DNA from 4 places in the Hoeflea algicola genome. Region 2 is predicted to be linked to each of the others. Evidence: predicted binding sites of a transcription regulator. Region 2 holds the regulator's gene; each other region holds the start of a gene.
What was found. The regulator LexA, encoded in region 2, represses DNA repair genes until DNA is damaged. The targets are predictions, from matches to a motif close to TGTTCNNNNTGTGTTCNG.
Positions count from the first base shown of each region.

Region 1: OEG84_RS22925 (PA0069 family radical SAM protein) is a predicted target of LexA. The motif match lies at 4,059-4,076, and genes of this name have one in related genera.
Region 3: OEG84_RS18730 (ImuA family protein) is a predicted target of LexA. The motif match lies at 1,809-1,826, and genes of this name have one in related genera.
Region 4: uvrA (excinuclease ABC subunit UvrA) is a predicted target of LexA. The motif match lies at 1,642-1,659, and genes of this name have one in related genera.

Region 1 covers NZ_JAOVZR010000001.1:4,732,051-4,737,085, forward strand. The annotation lists gene OEG84_RS22900 (F0F1 ATP synthase subunit A) at 1-314, shown strand, start outside; gene OEG84_RS22905 (F0F1 ATP synthase subunit C) at 381-608, shown strand; gene OEG84_RS22910 (F0F1 ATP synthase subunit B) at 674-1,258, shown strand; gene OEG84_RS22915 (F0F1 ATP synthase subunit B) at 1,274-1,753, shown strand; gene OEG84_RS22920 (ribonuclease HII) at 1,952-2,590, opposite strand; gene OEG84_RS22925 (PA0069 family radical SAM protein) at 2,830-3,987, opposite strand; gene OEG84_RS22930 (glycosyltransferase family protein) at 4,160-4,675, shown strand; partial or broken gene OEG84_RS22935 (4-(cytidine 5'-diphospho)-2-C-methyl-D-erythritol kinase) at 4,728-5,035, opposite strand, start outside.
Region 2 covers NZ_JAOVZR010000001.1:616,881-621,915, forward strand. The annotation lists partial or broken gene OEG84_RS25445 (ComEC/Rec2 family competence protein) at 1-539, shown strand, start outside; gene OEG84_RS03125 (ComEC/Rec2 family competence protein) at 679-1,779, shown strand; gene lexA (transcriptional repressor LexA) at 2,085-2,798, opposite strand; gene OEG84_RS03135 (molybdopterin molybdotransferase MoeA) at 2,897-4,108, opposite strand; gene moaC (cyclic pyranopterin monophosphate synthase MoaC) at 4,108-4,614, opposite strand; gene trpC (indole-3-glycerol phosphate synthase TrpC) at 4,616-5,035, opposite strand, start outside.
Region 3 covers NZ_JAOVZR010000001.1:3,847,088-3,852,122, forward strand. The annotation lists gene OEG84_RS18710 (glycosyltransferase family 10 domain-containing protein) at 1-550, opposite strand, end outside; gene OEG84_RS18715 (FkbM family methyltransferase) at 543-1,412, opposite strand; gene OEG84_RS18720 (hypothetical protein) at 1,409-1,543, opposite strand; gene OEG84_RS18725 (hypothetical protein) at 1,591-1,716, opposite strand; gene OEG84_RS18730 (ImuA family protein) at 1,941-2,702, shown strand; gene OEG84_RS18735 (Y-family DNA polymerase) at 2,686-4,227, shown strand; gene OEG84_RS18740 (error-prone DNA polymerase) at 4,224-5,035, shown strand, end outside.
Region 4 covers NZ_JAOVZR010000001.1:868,231-873,265, forward strand. The annotation lists gene OEG84_RS04355 (hypothetical protein) at 1-64, opposite strand, end outside; gene OEG84_RS04360 (VOC family protein) at 147-560, opposite strand; gene OEG84_RS04365 (hypothetical protein) at 617-877, opposite strand; gene OEG84_RS04370 (single-stranded DNA-binding protein) at 979-1,524, opposite strand; gene uvrA (excinuclease ABC subunit UvrA) at 1,932-4,853, shown strand; gene OEG84_RS04380 (hypothetical protein) at 4,899-5,035, shown strand, end outside.

The DNA of each region.
Region 1 (5,035 bases), 4.1 Mb from region 2:
CGCAGGGCGTGCCGGGCATGTTGCTGCCGCTGGTGGTGTTGATTGAAATCATCTCCTTCCTGTCGCGCCCGGTCAGCCTGTCTGTTCGTCTTTTCGCCAACATGCTGGCAGGCCACATCACCCTGAAAGTTTTTGCCGGGTTTGTCGTGTCGCTTGGCAGCATGGGCGCACTTGGCATAGGCGGCGCACTTTTGCCGCTGCTGATGACGGTGGCATTGACCGCCCTCGAATTCCTCGTTGCCTTTCTGCAGGCCTATGTCTTTGCGGTACTGACTTGCCTGTACCTCAACGACGCCCTGCATCCGGGCCACTAGGATCACTTCACCGGCGGATTGCCGCCAAACAACAGTTGCATTATCCCATTCCAAAGGAGTTCAATCATGGAAGCAGAAGCAGCAAAGTACATCGGTGCCGGCATCGCTTGCCTCGGCATGGGCGGCGCGGGCATTGGCCTGGGCAACATCTTCGGTAGCTACCTGTCGGGCGCCTTGCGCAACCCGTCGGCAGCCGACGGCCAGTTCGGCCGTCTGATTTTCGGCTTTGCCGTGACCGAAGCCTTGGGCATCTTCTCGCTGCTCGTTGCTCTCCTTTTGCTCTTCGCCGTCTAATAGACGAACGTTGATCAGGCTTGCCACGCCGGCTTTCCGGCGTGGCGGTTCATCTGGAGGTGACCATGTTTGTTGTGACCCCGGCTTACGCCGAGTCCAACCCTACCGAAGGGACCCATTCGGAAACCGGCGCGATCGGCGGCGACGCCCATGGCGGCGGCGTATTTCCGCCCTTCAACCCCGAATATTTTGCCTCGCAGTTGCTCTGGCTGGCGATCACCTTCGGTGTGTTCTATCTGCTGATGGCGCGGGTCATTGTGCCCCGGATCGGCGGAATCCTGGAACACCGGCGTGACCGGATTGCCCAGGATCTCGATGAGGCCAATCGGCTGAAGGAAGAGAGCGACAACGCAATTGCCGCTTATGAGCAGGAACTGGCAGAAGCCCGCAAAAAGGCCGCTGCCATTGCCGAAACCGCCCGTGAAAAGGCCAAGATTGCTGCCAATGCCGAACGGGCAGCGAACGAAGCCGAAATCGCAGCCAAGATGGTCGATGCCGAGAAAAGCATCTCCGCTATCAAGGCAAAGGCACTGGCCGATGTCGACGCCATCGCCGAGACAACTGCCACGGATGTGGTCAAGCATCTGCTTGGCGGCTCCGTGACCAAAGCCGAGGTCGCCTCCGCGATCCGCGCTGCATCCGGCAAGTAAGCGGGAGAGACGACCATGGACGCAACATTCTGGGCCTTTATCGGTCTTGTTATCTTCCTGGGCATTCTGGCTTACGTCAAAGTGCCTGCGATGTTGGGCGCTGCGCTGGACAAGCGATCCGACCAGATCCGCAATGAACTCGAACAGGCCACCAAGCTGCGTGAAGAAGCCCAGCAGTTGCTTGCCGAGTATCAGCGCAAGCGCAAGGAAGCTGAAGTCGAGGCTGCTGGCCTTCTCAGCGCTGCGGAAAAGGAAGCTGCGCAGCTGCGTGAAGAAGCCAAGGTGAAGACCGAGGAGTTCGTCAGCCGCCGCACAGCGATGGCCGAGCAGAAGATCCAGCAGGCCGAGGCAGATGCGATCAACGAGGTCCGGGCTTCCGCCGTGGATCTGGCGATGAAAGCGGCCGAAAACCTGATCGGCTCAAAGGTCGACAACAAGGTTTCCGGCAGCCTGTTCAAATCGTCGCTTGAGGAATTCAAGAAGCAGCTCAACTGACGCATACGCCTGATAAGCAGCATTTGAGGCCGGGATCTTATCCTGGCCTTTTTTGATTCACAGACAGCTCGCCGCAGCCGCACGCGGGACGTCTCGGTATTGGGTGTGTGCGGTGGACCTGGTGGCTAACTGACGCCGGTCGCGTGACTAAATACCCGGAGATGCTCAGCCAGGCCCGTTCGAACACTGCCCGCCCTTTTAGTCCTTGCGCAATGGACGAAATGTCATTCGGTGCAGCGGGCAGGGCCCGTGCTCGGTAATTGCCACAAGGTGACGGGCGGATCCATAGCCCATGTGGCTGTCAAATCCGTAGGCCGGGTAGATTGCGGCAGCACGCGTCATCATCCGGTCGCGCGTCACCTTGGCGATGATCGAGGCTGCTGCAATCGACAGCGAACGTGCATCCCCCTTGATCAGCGCTCGCGCCGGGCATTTGACCCCTGGCGGTATGTCGCGGCCATCGACCAGCGCATAACTTGGTATCAGCGGCAGCGAGTGCAATGCCCGGCTCATTGCAGTGAGACTTGCGGCACGGATATTGGTGGCCTCGATTTCCCGCGCCGAGGCGCTGGCGATAGAAACCGTGGATGTGACGAGGATTTCCTCGAACAACCGTTCGCGGGCCTTCTTAGACAGTGCCTTGGAATCATTGAGTCCGTCGGGCAGGGCTTGCAGGTCGAGAATCACTGCGGCAGCGACCACGGGCCCTGCAAGCGGGCCACGTCCGGCTTCGTCGAGTCCGGCCACAAGCCCATGCACCGCCAAATGTCGCTCGAAGCGGTCATCGGGCATCGCCGGGTAATCGGGAAACAGGGAATCGGGCGGGGTGCGGGCCATGTTGCGGCGAGGCTCGCACACCCGCCCGATCCTCTGCAAGGCCCGGCGGCTCGGGACGGGAGGCCGCTCGGGCGCCGGACCGCCTGGACGGGGCGGTTGGCGGTCCGGATTTCAAGAGCGTCGCGCGTCTACACAACACGCAAAGGTCGCTCGATATTCTCAACAAGCGCCACGTGCTCGCCTGATTTGGTGTAAATGGAGCTGTTGTTCCCCAGATTAGGCAAGCCTCGGGGTAAGCCTCACAGCAGGCTCAATTGTACTCCTTCACCACGGGGCGGGATGAAGTGGTCGGTTCTCAGCTGTGCCTTGCGCAGGTTGAGCCCAAGTCGCTTTGCGGTGAGATCGAAACGACGGGCAATCTGCCAGGCATAGGGCCCGGTCCCGCGCATTCGCTTGCCGAATTCGGCGTCATAATCCTTGCCACCACGCATCGAGCGGATCAGCGACATCACATGTCGATAGCGGTCAGGGTAGTGTCTGAGCAGCCAGTCGCGAAACAGCGGGCTGACCTCGATCGGCAGGCGCAGCATCACGTAACCGGCGGCATCGGCGCCCGCTGCCTTGGCAGAATCGAGAATGCGTTCGATCTCGTGGTCATTGAGACCAGGGATCACCGGGGCTGCCATCACCGAAACCGGAATGCCGGCATCGGAAAGCGCACGCATTGCTTCAAGCCGCTTTTCGGGCGTCGAGGCCCTTGGCTCCAAGGTCCGCGCCAGTTTCCGGTCCAGCGTTGTCACCGACAGCGCTACCCGCGCCAACCCCTTTGAGGCCATCCGCGACAGAATGTCGATGTCCCGCATCACCAGTGCCGATTTGGTGACGATCCCCACCGGATGCCCGGCAGCTTCAAGGACCTCGAGCAATTGCCGCATGATGCGCCATTGCCGCTCGATCGGCTGATACGGGTCGGTGTTGGTGCCAATGGCGATCGGCTGGACCTTGTAGCCTGGACGCGACAACTCGCGCTCGAGAAGCCGCGGCGCATCTGGTTTGGCAAACAACCTGGCTTCGAAATCCACCCCCGCCGACAATCCCATATAGGCGTGGGTGGGACGGGCGAAACAATAGACGCAGCCGTGCTCGCAGCCACGATAGGGATTGATCGAGCGATCAAATGACAGATCCGGCGACTGGTTCCGGGTAATGATGGTGCGCGGCTTTTCCACCTGCACTTCGGTCTTGAACGGCGCCAGCTCTTCGAGGCTGCTCCAACCATCATCGAAGACTTCGCGGGTCTTGAGCTCATAACGGCCGGTCATGTTGAGCCCGGCGCCGCGACCGCGAATCCGCTCATCGCTCACCCGAAAGCCGCTGGCTTTGACCAGCGCATCGGCTTCCACAGCCTGCAGTCCAGGCGCAAAGGCTGTCTGCTTCAAAGATGAAAGACTGGGCATGACACCTCCATGCGGCTTATCGGGACAATGGTTCGGGGCGATAATCGTGATTATATTCCTAGGCTAGAGAGACGAACAAAGCAAGAACAAAATGCGGAAGCTGTTCGCATTTCCATGATTTCACGCCAAACCAGCTTCTGGTCTATCGTCCAATCATCGACTAGAAGGGGCGATGATCAGCGTATTTATTGAATGCAAGGACCAGGAAAGCGCGCTTGCGGCGACGTTGTCGGTGCTTGTCGCCGGTGCGGTCGAAGGGTTGGTGGCTGAGGTGGTAATCCTCGATCGTGGTTCCAGCGACGGCACCGCACAGCTTGCCGATGCGGCAGGGTGCAGGTTTCTTGAAGATCCCGATCTTCGAGATGTGGTGCGTTCGGCGCGCGGCGACTGGCTGTTGCTGCTGGAGCCAGGCGCGCGCCCGCTGCTGGGTTGGATCGATCACATTGGCCAGCATCTGGCTGTCGGCGGGCAGGCGGCGCGGATGAGCCGGTCACGGGAGTACCGTTTGCCGTTCCTGGCGCGGTTTCGCCATCGCGCATCCGCATTGGAACACGGCGTGCTTGTCCCCAAGGCGCAGGCCATCGCCAATGCCAAATCTGGCTATGCGCTTGAAAGTCTGGGTCGCGGCCTGGCGATGAAGCGGCTCAAATGCGAGATCGTTCCCGCCGCAGTTCTGGCGCATCGCTGAGACAGCCGGCAGCCACGATCAGTAAGCATCCCTCGCCAGCGGTTCTGTCAGGTCACAGGGATGATGGGGCCATCCCTTTGTTTGCAGACAGGGTCCGTGTTGCAGTGACGAACCAGTCGGAGTGTGCAGCTTGGATTGACGCTGCCGCAGCACGCGCTGCCTCCGTGGTGTCATAGAGCCCGAAACAACTAGCCCCGGATCCCGACATGCGGGCAAATGCAGCACCCGATCTCGCAAAGCGCGGAAAGACAGGCAGAAATCTCCGGAAACTTCTTTCCTGCGGGCACTTCAAGATCGTTGCGGGTGGTTGTCAGAAAGGCTGTGAATGCTTCCCTGTCATCCAGCCGACCGGGATGTGGC
Region 2 (5,035 bases):
GGGCGGTTCCCGCCGCACCGGCAAGCCCCGGCTTGGCCGAAGCAGCAAAATTCCAATTGCGGCAACTCCGCGAACATGTCTCAGCGCGCATCCGCTCGCTTCTGCCAGGTGATCCGGGCGGCATCGGTGCGGCGCTTACAGTCTCCGACCGGCTCGGCATCAGCCAGACCACGGTCGACGCGCTGCGTGCAACCGGCCTGGCTCACATTTTGGCAATTTCTGGCCTGCACATGGCGCTTGCCGCCGGCACGCTGTTCGTCGGGTTGAGAATGGGGCTGGCGCTGTTTCCCGGGCTGGTCGAAGCCTGGCCGGTCAAAAAGGCAGCCGCCATTGGCGCCATGCTGACCGCAACCGCTTACCTGTTGATTTCGGGCGGCAGCGTGCCGACATTGCGTGCCTGGATCATGCTAATTGTCATGCTGGTCGCAGTTCTCGCCGACCGGCCGGCACTGACCATGCGCAATGTCGCGCTGGCCGCAATCCTGATCATCCTGATCTCGCCATCTGCCGTGGTTGGCCCCGGTTTCCAGATGTCGTTTGCGGCAACCGCAGCGCTGGTCTCCGCCTATGCCGCGCTGACCGGCCGAAGACGAACGCGCGAGATCGGGCGGCAACAGCGCCCACCGCTTCTTCAAACCGCCGGAGTGGCTGGCCCGGATTGTCCGGGGGCTGATCGGCTTGGCGATCACTTCGCTGGTTGCAGGCCTCGCCACTGGTCTGTTCTCGGCGCATCATTTCAACCGGGTGGCGGGAAACGGCTTGCTCGCCAACATGCTCGCCATGCCGCTGGTGACTTTCGTGGTCATGCCCTCAGGCCTGGTCGCCATGCTGACCATGCCGTTCGGGCTCGACGCCTGGCCGCTGCAACTGATGGGGTTGGGGTTGCGCGGCGTTATCGCCGTCGCCCGCTATGTCGACGCATTCGGCGGCGATCTGCTGATCGGTCAGATCCCGCTGCACGCCACCGTTGCGGCAGGCGCTGGGTTGATCGTACTGGTCATGCTGCGCAGCCGACTGCGGCTTGCGGGCACCGCGCTGATCGCCGCAGGCGCCGTGCTGGCGTTACCACCGCTGGCGCCGCGGGCTCCCGATATTCTGGTCAGCGAGGATGGCCGCCTGATTGGCCTGAACACCCCCGATGGTCTTGCCAGCAACGCCGCACGCCCTTCGGAGTTCACCTTCCGGCAATGGCAGACCGCTCTGCGCGGTCCGCAGCACCTGCCGCCAGTGCCCCACAGCACCGCTTTGATCGCCACAGCCACCGAGCCCGAAACACAGGCGGCCCATGAAATGCAGGCAAAAATTCTCGATCCGCTGATGGCCGCTGCCGCAGACCAGCCCTCCCGGTTTCAGTGCGCAAGTCGGGGAGTCTGCGCCGCGATTTACAAGCAGGCGACAATCATCGCCATTGACCGCGCCGAACTGATCGGCCCGGCTTGTGACCGCGCCGATCTGGTGATCGTCGCCACCCCTGTTTATATGAGCGCCTGCCGCTCCGGCGCGACGCTGGTCACATCGCGCAGCTTGCGTCGCAGCGGCGCCCTGGCGATTCGCATCCTCAATGTCGATCCACCAGGGTCGCCGCCGGGGATCGGTGCCAGTGCTGCCACCAGGGTAGCTTCACAGGCCGTGCGTGGATCCGGTGGTATCGGCGCTCGCGGCCGTGCTCCCAGAAAACGTCCGGTATTTGACATCGAGGCAGCCCTTGAGGGGGTCGTCAGGCCGTGGACAGTTCAGCGCTATTATGACTGGCGGACGCAAAGCTATGATTTGCCGTAATAGGCGGCTCGAACCCACATCGCGCAAAACCGGGCAGCGGTTCCGAGATAACGAATTTCTCAAGTTAATCCCGGTCCGGTCTGAGGTGCGGCCTTCAGTCGACCACGCGAACAGGCAATAAAAACAGACCGCAGCAGCAGATGCCGGCGCCATACTGTCTGGGTCCGTACCAAGGCGCCAGAATTGTCTTTCGTCCACCCGCTCATGACAGCGGCCCGGAAATCCGAGGGGATATCCGGGCCGCTTTCGTCTCAAGTCTTACCGCGCGGTTTGCGCGTCCGGCCGTTCAGCCGGGCAGGGCAGTTTTAGTGATAGCGGCGGATCAGGCCCACCAGCTTGCCTTGCACCTTGACCCGGTCCGGGCCGAAAATTCGGGTTTCATAGGCCGGGTTGGCTGCTTCCAGCGCGATCGAAGCACCCTTGCGGCGGAACCGCTTCAGCGTGGCTTCCTCGTCATCGACCAGCGCCACCACGATATCGCCGGGGCTTGCCGTCGAAACATTGCGGATTACCACCGTATCCCCATCAAAAATGCCGGCCTCGATCATCGAATCACCCTTGACCTCAAGCGCGTAATGCTCGCCCGGGCCGATCATTTCCACCGGCACGTTGATGCTGTGGGTGTTGTTCTGAATCGCCGAAATCGGCACGCCAGCGGCAATCCGGCCCATCATCGGCACTTCTGCCGTGGTCGCCGGTTCGTCATTGGCAGGGACTGCACGACGCACCGATTCCGGTTTACCGAGGCTGCCCTGGATCACGCTCGGCGAAAATCCGCGCCGCGGCTGCAAATTGTTCTGGTAGCTCTCGGGCAGCTTGATCACTTCCAGCGCCCGTGCCCGATTGGGTAGGCGGCGGATGAAGCCGCGTTCCTCAAGCGCCGTGATCAGCCGGTGAATCCCGGATTTGGAAGCAAGATTAAGCGCATCCTTCATCTCGTCGAAGGAAGGGGGAATCCCGCTTTCCTTCATCCGTTCGTGAATGAAAAGCAGAAGTTCGTGTTGTTTGCGCGTCAACATGATTCATACGTCCCGGTGCCCGAGGAGAAACAAAACCAGAACCGAAATACCATGTTCTATATGTGTTCCGCAAGAGCAGCCGAAACATTGACGGAACATCAGGGGCGCAAAACCAGCACATCGCAAGCGTCGCCAGCTATTGCCGGCGGCGCAAAAGGCGGCCGAATGATCAGGCAGCGGGCATCCGAAAATATCTTCATCAATGATGAATCCTGACGTAGCGACGGTGTTGCCTCGAGCCCGCCCTCGGGGCCCGGCGCAAGGTCCCCACGAAGATAGTCCTGGCGCTGGTCGTTTTCCGGCAAGTCTCTGGTCAGTATGGCTTTTTGGATCCGCTTCGGGGCAGGGCGTCCGCCCAGTCGTGCCACCAGCGGTTCTAGGAATAGATACGCACAGACAAGGCTCGAAGCCGGATTTCCCGGCAGTCCTAGCACCCGCATTTCACCCAGCCGTCCCGACATCAGCGGCTTGCCCGGGCGCATGGCGATTTTCCAGAAATCGAGCGCCATACCGCGCCCGGTCATGGCTTCCTGCACCAGATCATGGTCGCCCACCGAAGCCCCGCCAATGGTCACCAGCACATCGGCGCCCTGTGAAATTGCCGAATCAAGCGCCGCATCCAGCGCTTCCATCCGGTCCTCGGCGATCCCCAGATCGATCACGTCGGCGCCTGCGCCACGCGCCAGCGCCGCCACTCCAAAGGTGTTCGAGGCAATGATTTGCGATGGGCCAAGCTTCTGGCCGGGCAGGCGCAATTCGTCGCCGGTGGCGAGTATCGCCACCCTTGGCCTGCGTGCCACCGGCAGGCTCGCGTGGTTCATGGCGGCTGCAAAGGTGATCGCGCCCGCGTCGAGCAGCCGTCCGGCTTCGAGCCCCACCTTTCCCTCTGTGAAATCAACACCCGCAGGGCGGATATGCCGGCCGTCTATGGCTGCCTCGTTGATTCTCACGGTGCCGTCGCCAAGCGGTGAGACATGTTCCTGAATGACAATAGCATCGGCGCCCGCTGGCACCGGCGCGCCGGTGAAGATGCGGACTGTCGAGCCCGGCTCAAGCGTCCCGTCAAAACTGTGCCCGGCAGATGATTCGCCTTGAAGCTTCAACACGGTGCCGGCCTTCACGTCTTGCGCCCGCACCGCGTAACCATCCATGGCTGATGCCGCAAACGGGGGATGGGTGCGCAGCGCTTTGAGATCGCGCGCCAGAACCCGGTCGAAACACTCGGCCAGGCCGAGCATTTCCGGCTCACCCCGGGGGGCGGCTCCCTCGAGTATCTGCGCAAGTGCGTCGTCCACTGGCATCAGCGCCATCACTCAGCCTCCTCGGTCTTCAGATCCCAGGTTCCGGACTTGCCGCCGGACTTGGCGATCACCCTGATCCCGCCGATTTCCATGCCGCGGTCCACCGCCTTGCCCATGTCATAGATGGTCAGGCAGGCGACCGACGCTGCCGTCAGCGCCTCCATCTCCACACCGGTCTTGCCGGTCAGTTTTGCCAGCGTGCGCACGCGCAGGCCGGGCAGGGCGTCATCGGCGGTGATGTCGACGCTCACCTTGGTCAGCGCCAGCGGATGGCAAAGCGGAATCAGGTTTGCGGTCTGCTTGGCCGCCATGATGCCGGCAACCCGCGCGACGCCAATCACGTCGCCCTTCTTCATGTTGCCATCAAGGATAAGCTTGAGCGTTTCGGGCTTCATCCGCACATGGCCTTCGGCTTCGGCAATGCGCACCGTATTGGCCTTGTCACCGACATCCACCATTGCCGCCGAACCGTCCTCGGCAAGATGGGTGAGCCGCGAGGAGGTCTCATCGGCCATCTTATTCAGCCGCCGTGCGTGCGCTGTCGCCTGAAAGCAGCATTTGGGTGGCTGCCGTCACATCGGTCTGGCGCATCAGGCTTTCGCCGACCAGGAATGTCGAGATGCCGCTGCGCGACAGCCGCGCACAATCGGCGTGCGATCCGATGCCGCTTTCGCCTACCAGGATCCGGTCATCCGGCACCATCGCCGCCAGCCGTTCGGAAACGCTCAATGAGACCTCGAAGGTCCTCAGATTGCGGTTGTTGACGCCGATCAGCCGGCTATCGAGTTTGAGCGCACGTGTGAGCTCGTCCTCGTCATGCACTTCGATCAGCGCCGCCATGCCGAGCTCATGGGCTTCGTCTTCCAGCCGCTTGGCGTCGTCATCGTCCAGCGACGCCATGATGATCAGGATCGCATCCGCACCCCAGGCCCGCGC
Region 3 (5,035 bases), 3.2 Mb from region 2:
AAGGGGCGTAGCCGCGCCCCAGGATCTCCGCGTCGATGTCGGTGCGTTTGAGCCAGTCGACAACCCGGTGGCGCAGCCCATGGCCTTCGAAGAAGGTCTTGGAGGAAGCGATTAGCGACAGCATTCGGCTTTTCTGCGTATTTACGGTTTTCCAGTCGGGCACCCACGTAGAGCCGAACAGAAAGCGCACACCATTGGGAACTCCCGCCAGCAGGCCCGGATTGCATGTCAGCACCCGGTAAAATCGCCAGTAGAGCAGTCTCAGCCAGGCCATGTTGCGGCCGTGGACCGCCTGCGGCTCGACGATCATCACCGATATCCTGGCCCGAACCCCGGGCCGCGGCATGTAGAGAAGCCGTGAACTCACATAGGCAATCAGGTGGTCAGCAGGCCCCATGTCGGAAATCGTGCCATGGTTGAAATGCGCGGGCCTGCCAAGTGGCCAAGCCAGAGCATCAAGCGGCATCCTGGAAAGCATTGGGGTCAACCGTGTGCCGTAAGGAATGATGGCAACCGCCGCCTCGGCTTTGGCACTCGGGTTCTCAGCCATCGCCAAGCCTGTAGAGCGAATTGTTGCGCGTCCGCCCGACAAGCTGATAGCCGTGGCGATCAAGGGCGGCGGCACATCCGGGATAGTCGGCATTTGGTTCAGGATGCTCGATGACGATGCGGCGCGGCAGCATGGCGGGCTCAGCGGTGTCGAGAAACGGCGGCAATGCCAGGTCTTCGTGTCCTTCGATGTCGATCTTCAGCCCGTCGATGCGAGTAATCCCGGCCTCATTCAGCAGCGCTGTCAGCGGTCTGACCCGGATCGGCCCGTCATCCGTCTCCTCAACGGCGACAATGGCATCGTCGTTCTTGCGAACCACCAGTTGTCCGACCGCCTCCCGGTCGCCGACGGCACTGGCAATCGCGGTGACATTGGCAAGGCCGCTGAGCGCTGCATTGCGCAGCAAGCGTGCGGTCATCAGCGGATTGGCGTCAATTGAAATACAGCGCCCGCGAGTCCCGGCGGCGCGCGCCAATGGCAGGCTGTAAAGGCCGATATTGCAGCCTACATCGACAAACACACCACCATCCGTCATCGCTCCGCACAGGAAATCGATGTCCTGTGCATTGTAATCGAGGTTGAGCAGGATGCCGTATTCGATCAGGTTGCGCCCACCTTCGAGCCGGAAAGCCACATCGCGAAATTCGATGTCAATGTCACGACCGCCGCCAAGCAGAAACACCAGCCGGCTGACGGTGGCGCGGAAGACACCGCGGCGGAACAGGCTGTTGCGTGCGGCGTTGATCACCAGCCGCTGGAATGCGTTCGGCGGGCGGTTGCCGGGCGCTTCAGCGGCGCTGGCCGATGCTCCCGCAGCCGTCCAGCGATGTGCATCAAGCTGCTTCCACTCCGGGCCGCTCACGAGCTTGCCTCGTTTACGCTCATGCTTTTGCCCAAGCAGGGGCCGGCATGGCGCACGATCCGCAAAGCCGTGTGGACGCGAACGGTCACGCCGGTGATCATGGCAAGCTTTGGCGGAGTGGTGCTGGTCACGGCTGCGGCTATCCCTTCGGCGGTGGTCTGCCCGATCCGAGCAGCCTTCAATGTGGAATCGTCGTACCGGGAAGCTTTTCCTTGTTCTTGACGGTAAATTCAAGCCGTGAGCAACGAAACACCGGCGCAACCGGCGTTGCTGCAGCCCGGCTGATGGCCAATTGGCTGGCCATCAGGTCGTCAGAGGGGCAAATTGCCTAGCTTCCAGGGGCTGTCATCCGGGTAAAACAGCTGATTGACTCTCGTATCGGATTAAGCATTAATATGGAACATAACATGAACATTTAGGTGCAACATGGACCTTGCGAGATTGCGGGCCGCGACGGATATATTGAACGATCATACGCGGTCTCAAGACAGGCAATCTCCCGGCGCCGGAGGCTCACAGCAATTATCGTTGGGCGCCGTTGCGGTTGACCGGCACCTTGAGGGTGGCCTCGTCTGTGGCGGACTGCACGAAGTGCGCTGCGCGCTGGCGCGCGACATTGGTGCCGGCGCCGGATTTGCGTTCGGGCTGGCGCGCCGTGCTGCCGATGCCCGGCAGGATGGTCGACGCCGGATTGTCTGGGTCAATGATCCTGCCGCGCGCAGCGATGGCGGCGAACTTTTCCCGGTTGGGCTTGCCCAGCACGGGGTGGATCCATCGTGGCTGACGCTGGTCGAGCCGCGTGATCTGCAAGGCGCCATGTGGGCGGCCGACGAGGCGGCGGGCTGTGCCGACCTGGCGGCCATGGTGTTTCAGATCAGGGGTAATCCGGCGCGTTTCGATATCACCGCCACCCGGCGGCTGATGTTGCGCGCGCGGGCCAGCGGGGTGCTGGCACTGACCTTGCGCCAGAGCGGGGAGGAGGAGGCCGGCGCGGCAGTGACGCGCTGGCAGGTGCAGCCACATCCTTCGGGGACGGATGATCTCGACCATCGTGGCGTGGGGGCAATGCGGCTGTCCCTGACGCTGGAACGCAACCGCGCCGGACGCACCGGCCAATGGCTTTTAGCCTGGAACGCAAAGATGAGAGCTTTTGAACATGCCGCATCATCCCCCGCAGCGCCGGCAGCGCATTCTCTCCATCACCTTCACCCATCTGCCAACCGACGCGATCCGTCGGACGGCATGGGGCAGGTCCTGGATCACCGACAGGGTTTTGGACACGCATCCTGAGGCGCCGCCGCTGGTTGTCACCGATACGCACAAGAACGCCATCCGCATCATTGCGCTGGATGATCGCGCCCGGGCCTGCGGCATCCGCGCCGGCCAGACGCTGAGCGACACCCGTGCGCTGGCGCCCGGTCTCGCCTGTCATCCGGCAGATGCCGCCAGTAACCGTGCGTTACTGATGCGCATTGCCGCATGGTGCGAGCGCTATACGCCGCTTGTTGCGCTCGGCATGGAGGCGCAGGCGCAGAACGGGGCAGCGCCCGACCACGGCCTGTTCATGGATATTACGGGCTGTACCCATCTGTTTGGCGGCGAGGCGGCGCTGATCGCCGATCTCGAAGCCCGGCTTTTGGCGCAAGGCTTTCATGTCAGGCTGTGTCTGGCCGATACCCCCGGCGCAGCCTGGGCGATGGCCCGCTACGGGCAGGCGCGGCTGATTGCCGAGGGCGGCCATGGCGAGGCGATCCTGCCGCTCAGCCTGAGCGGTCTGCGGCTACAGCCGTCCCTGGTCGCCTCGCTCGGCCGGGTTGGGCTGAAGACCATTGGCTGCATCGCCAGCCTGCCGCGCGCGCCACTGGCCGCCCGTTTCGGCACCAGGTTGATGCAGCGGCTTGATCAGGCGCTGGGCCGCGAGACGGAGGCGATTTCGCCGATCATGCCGGTGGCGGAGCTTTCCACCGAGCGCCGTTTCGCCGACCCGATGAGCCAGCATGACGAGATCGCCCATGTGATCGCGGCGCTGGCATCGGGGATCATCGAACCGCTCGAACAGCGTGGCCTCGGTGTCCGCCACTGCCGGCTCAGATTGTTCAGGGTCGATGGTCATGTTGCCTCGCTCAGTGTCCAGACAGCCCGGCCGCTGCGCAATGCCGCGATGATCACCCGGTTGTTTGAAGAACGCCTCGCCAGCCTGCACGACGACCTCGATGCCGGTTTCGGCTTTGATCTGGCGCGGCTCGATATCGTCCATGCCGATCCGTTCGATGCCGGCCAGTCTGAATTGATGGCCGGACAGACAGCCGGCCATGGGGCGACCGAAAGCCATGATGCGCTGGTCGATCGGCTTGGCGCGCGGCTCGGTCTCGGCCGGGTTCAGCATTTCGTGCTGGCCGACACCCACATCCCCGAGCGCAGCTTCGGCCGGCAGCCGCTGGCCCATGCAGGCGTGCGCGGCGCGGACAAAGGCAACAGCGCGCTGGCCTTGGCGCCGGATCTGCCAGTTCCCTGCGACCTCGTCACCCGTCCGCTGATTCTGTTTGACCGGCCCGAGCTGATGCACACCATCGCCGAAGTGCCCGACGGCCCGCCGCTCAGGTTCCGCTGGCGCGGGGTTTTCTACGAGGTGGCGCGCTCGGAAGGGCCTGAACGTATCGCCTGCGAATGGTGGCGCGACGGCCGCGGTGCCCGCAGCCGCGATTATTTTCGCGTCGAGGACCGTCAGGGCTATCGCTTCTGGCTGTTCCGCCACGGGCTTTACGGCCGTGAGACCAGCGAGCCCAGCTGGTACATGCACGGGCTGTTTGCATGAGTGCGTCCGTTCCCTCCGGGCCGGCCTATGTCGAACTGGCCGCGACCAGCAATTTTTCCTTCCTGCACGGCGCCTCGCATGCCGAGGAGCTGGTGGTGCAGGCTGCCCGGCTCGGGCTTGGCGGTATTGCAATTGCCGACCGCAATTCCCTGGCCGGTGTGGTCCGTGGCCACATGGCGGCCAAGCAGGAGGGGCTCGCCTATGCGCCGGGCTGCCGGCTGGTGTTTGTCGATGCCGCCCCCGATATTTTGGTCTGGCCCGAAGATGGCGCCGCCTACGCCAATCTCTGCGAGTTGCTGACACGGGGTAAACGCCGCGCACCGAAGAGCCAATGCCACCTGACGCTGGAAGATCTCCTCACGCTTGGCCAAGGCCTGCTGATGGCCGTGGTGCCACCGGTTGCTGCCGCCGGGCAGGATCTGGCCCGAGGCCTGGCGCCGGTGCTAGAGCGGCTGCGCGAGGTCTTTCCCGGTCACCTTCATCTGGCGCTGGCGCGCCATCACCGCAGTGACGATCAGCGTCGCATGGCAGCCCTTGCGCAACTCGCCCATGATCACCAGGTGCCGCTGCTGGCGATTGGCGACGTGCTCTATCACACGCCTGAACGCCGGCCGCTGCAGGATGTGCTGACCTGCATCCGCGAGCACGCGACGCTGGCCAGTATCGGAACAAGGCTTGAGCCCAATGCAGAACGGCACCTGCGCTCGCACGCCGACATGCTGCATCTGTTCAAGGGCTACGAGGCGGCGGTCGCGCAATCGGTCACGCTGTTCGGGCGGATCAGGTTTTCGCTGGATGAGCTGCGCTA
Region 4 (5,035 bases), 250 kb from region 2:
GGACCACAAGGCGCGGTAAACGATGAAGGGACCGGTGAAGGGTTTTGTGTGCTGAAGCTGTCATGCAGCTATATTTGGCTGCTCGCCAGCGCCAATGCCAATCAATTTTGAGTGCAACGGCGCCCACATTGTCATCAGAGCGGGGCTCAAACAGCCGCGGGATGGCCTTCGGCGAGTTGCAGCAGGTCCCACAGATTGCCGTAGATATCGCGGAAAACCGCCACCGTGCCGTAATCATGGATCTGCGGCTCGCGCACGAATTCGACACCGGCGGCATTCAGCCGGGCGAAATCCCTGGCAAAATCATCGGTGTTGAGAAACATGAACACACGCCCACCGGTCTGGTTGCCGACAAACGGTTCCTGCTCCGGCCTGGACGCCCGCGCCAGCGCGATCGAGGCGCCCTGCCCGCCCTTGGGCCGCACCACCACCCAGCGCTTGTCCTGCTCGGGCTGATAAGTGTCTTCGAGGAGATCGAAGCCAAGCACACCGCAGTAAAAGCCAATGGCTTCGTCATAATCGCGCACCACGAGGGCAACATGGGTAATGGACTGGCGCAAATCTGTCTCCCGTATCCCCGCAGGGCTGACCTGCCTGCAAAATCAGCGGATGGGCATCAGCGTGCCTTGAGGATTCGCTGCCAGATGGTTCCGCCGAGATATTTTCCACAGAGCCAGAAATAGGCCACGACCAGGGCAAACGCCACCAGCGCCGACATCCCGTTCAATTGGAACCCCGCACCGCTTGTTTCACCGGTGACGGTGCCGACCAGATAACCAATGACAAAAAACGCGGTGAAGAAATCAAGCACCGCCGCCAGAATGATCCGCCACCGTGACACGGGCGCTTGTTGCGATGTTGTCTGTTCTTCTGCCATGGTCATTGTCCTCCCCACTGTTCAGCTCGGCGCGCGCCGCATGAGCGGAGCGCCCGAACCAAAACCGGACTGACAAAGCGACCTTACAGTCAAGCTGTTGGTCAGAACGGAATGTCGTCGTCGAGATCGCGGGATCCGCCACCACCACCGGCGCCGCCGCCAAATCCGCCTCCGGAACCACCGCCGCCACCCGATCCACCGCGACCGCCACCACCCGAGGGAGCGCCGCCGCCGAAATCACCACCATAATCGCCGCCGCCGCCACTACGGCTCCCGCCGCCACCGCCGCCTTCATTGCGGCCGTCGAGCATCGTCAGGTTGCCGTTAAAGCCCTGCAGCACCACTTCCGTGGAGTATTTGTCCTGACCCGACTGGTCGGTCCATTTGCGGGTCTGCAACTGGCCTTCAAGATAGACTTTCGAGCCCTTCTTGAGATAGCTTTCGGCAATCTTGCACAGACCTTCGTTGAAAATGACAACCCGGTGCCATTCGGTCTTTTCGCGCCGTTCGCCGGTATTCTTGTCGCGCCAGCTCTCCGAGGTGGCGATCGACAGATTGGCGATCGGACGACCGTCCTGGGTGCGCCGGATCTCCGGATCGGCACCCAGATTGCCAATGAGTATGACCTTGTTGACGCTGCCCGCCATGATGTTTCACCTTCCAACACTTCAGGCGGCTCTGCGCCGCCCCGTCCAAATCAAGGGCACCTTACAGGATCGCCTATTCCCCCGTCCTGCCGGCCAGCACAATCCACAGGCCTTTTTTGTTCTTTATTTGTTCTAATGATTATGTCAGTTTCTGTCAAGAGATTCGCCTCGGACAGTGCAACCGCAAGCGCGGCATCTCGACATTGCGGATGAGGTGCTTATGTATGGGTCTGGTCTGCCCCCGGAACCATAATGCAAGTCTGGTGTTCATGAGGGGCAGTGTTTTTGCGGGATTCGATTGCGACCTCGGATGGGGAAATCGGACCGTTGAGGCTTTTTGAATATGCGAGCGAACCGCGGGCGTTCAGGCGAACGCACAGGACGCTCCACGGCAAATCGGCGGCGTCATGACGGAACTGAAATCCATTACCATTCGCGGAGCCCGCGAGCACAATCTCAAGAATGTCGATCTCGATCTGCCGCGCAACAGCCTGATCGTGATGACCGGGCTGTCGGGGTCGGGCAAATCCTCGCTGGCGTTCGACACCATCTATGCCGAGGGCCAGCGCCGCTATGTCGAGAGCCTGTCGGCTTACGCGCGGCAGTTTCTCGAGATGATGCAGAAACCCGATGTCGATCAGATCGACGGGCTGTCGCCGGCAATCTCCATCGAGCAGAAGACCACCAGCCGCAACCCGCGCTCCACCGTCGGCACCGTGACCGAAATCTACGATTACATGCGGCTGTTGTTTGCGCGCGTCGGCGTGCCCTATTCGCCGGCCACCGGCCTGCCGATCGAAAGCCAGACCATCAGCCAGATGGTTGACCGCGTGCTGACGCTGGAAGAAGGCACGCGGCTGTACGTGCTGGCGCCGGTGGTGCGCGGCCGCAAGGGTGAATACCGCAAGGAACTTGCCGAGTACATGAAAAAGGGCTTTCAGCGGGTCAAGATCGACGGCCAGTACTACGAAATCGCCGACGCCCCGACGCTCGACAAGAAATACAAGCACGACATCGACATTGTCGTCGACCGCATCGTCGTGCGACCCGACATCTCGGCACGGTTGGCCGACAGCCTGGAAACCTGTTTGCGGCTGGCCGACGGTCTGGCGATTGCCGAATTCGCCGACAAGCCGCTGCCCGACAGCGAGACCTCGGGAGGCGGCTCGGCCAACAAGTCCAAGAATGAAACCCATGAGCGAATGCTGTTTTCGGAGAAATTCGCCTGCCCGGTCTCCGGCTTCACCATTTCCGAGATCGAGCCACGGCTGTTTTCCTTCAACAACCCGCATGGCGCCTGCCCGACCTGCGACGGGCTTGGCTCGCAGAAGAAAATCGACGAGGCACTGATCATCCCCGAGCCGCACCTGACCCTGCGCGGCGGCGCGGTGGCGCCCTGGGCCAAGTCGAGTTCACCTTATTACACCCAGACGCTGGAAGCACTGGGCAAGCATTTCGGCTTCAAGCTGGGTGATCGCTGGGCCGATCTGCCGGCGGAAGGCCAGAAGGCCATTCTGCGCGGCACCAGCGACAAGATCGCCTTCAAATATGATGACGGCCTGCGCTCCTACACCACGTCGAAGAATTTCGAGGGCATCATTCCCAATCTCGAGCGGCGCTGGAAGGAAACCGACAGCGCCTGGGCGCGCGAGGAAATCGAGCGCTACATGTCCAATGCCCCCTGCCCGGCCTGCGACGGCTACCGGTTGAAGCCTGAGGCTCGCGCGGTCAAGATCGATGGCCGCCACATTGGCGAAGTCACCGAACTGTCGATCCGCAACGCCGGTGAGTGGTTTTCGGATCTGCCCGCCCGTCTCAACGACAAGCAGAACGAGATTGCTGTCCGGATTCTCAAGGAAATCCGCGACCGTCTGAAATTCCTCAACGATGTCGGGCTCGATTACCTGACGCTGTCGCGCAATTCAGGCTCGCTGTCAGGCGGCGAAAGCCAGCGTATCCGGCTTGCCTCGCAGATCGGCTCCGGGCTTACCGGCGTGCTCTATGTGCTCGACGAGCCCTCGATCGGCCTGCACCAGCGCGACAATGCCCGGCTTCTCGAAACGCTCAAGCATCTGCGTGATATCGGCAATACGGTGATCGTCGTCGAACATGACGAGGACGCGATCCTGACTGCCGATTATGTGGTCGACATTGGCCCGCATGCCGGCATTCATGGCGGCGAGATCATCGCCCAGGGCACGCCCGGCGACATCATGGCCAATCCACGCTCGATCACCGGCAAATACCTCTCCGGTGAATGGGAAGTGGCGGTGCCGGCCGAGCGCCGCAAGGCCAAGAAGAATAAAGAACTCAAGGTCATCGGTGCGCGCGGCAACAACCTCAAGAATGTCACCGCGTCGATTCCGCTTGGCCTTTTTACGGCGGTGACCGGCGTATCGGGCGGCGGCAAGTCGACCTTCCTGATCGAGACGCTCTACAAGGCGGCGGCACGGCGGGTGATGGGCGCGCGCGAAAATCCTGCCGAGCACGACCGCATCGACGGTTTCGAGCACATCGACAAGGTGATCGACATCGACCAGTCGCCGATTGGCCGCACGCCGCGTTCCAACCCGGCCACCTATACCGGCGCCTTCACGCCGATCCGCGACTGGTTTGCGGGCCTGCCGGAATCCAAGGCGCGCGGCTACCAACCCGGCCGCTTCTCGTTCAACGTCAAGGGCGGCCGCTGCGAAGCCTGCCAGGGCGATGGCGTCATCAAGATCGAGATGCACTTTTTACCCGATGTCTACGTCACCTGCGATGTCTGCCACGGCAAGCGCTACAACCGCGAAACGCTTGACGTCACCTTCAAGCAGAAATCGATCGCCGACGTGCTCGACATGACGGTCGAGGAAGGCGTTGAGTTCTTTGCCGCCGTCCCCGCCGTGCGTGACAAGCTGCAGGCGCTGCAGGGCGTGGGTCTCGGCTATATCAAGGTGGGTCAGCAGGCGACCACGCTCTCGGGCGGCGAAGCCCAGCGCGTCAAGCTCGCCAAGGAACTGTCGAAACGTTCGACCGGGCGCACGCTCTACATTCTCGACGAACCGACCACCGGGCTGCATTTCCACGATGTCGCCAAGCTATTGGAGGTGCTCCACGAATTGGTCGATCAGGGCAATTCGGTGGTGGTCATCGAACACAATCTCGAAGTCATCAAGACCGCCGACTGGGTGATTGATCTCGGCCCCGAAGGCGGCGACGGCGGCGGCGAGATCGTCGCCGAAGGCACACCCGAAGACATCGTCAAGGTCAAGCGCAGCTACACCGGCGGCTTCCTCAAGGACCTGCTCGAACGGAGGCCGGGAAAACGGGTGGAGGCGGCGGAGTAACAATGAATGACCTCGCCGACCGACGGCCTGACAATGAGAAGTGGGATGAGCAGTTCACCATCCGACGCAAGGTCTGAACAGGTGACGCGGATCGTTGAAGACGGCGGCTATATTGCCAAGGTTCCCGTCACGCTGATTTACGAGTCCGACGATCCGACCAATTGGGGTCCCTATCTTTCGGC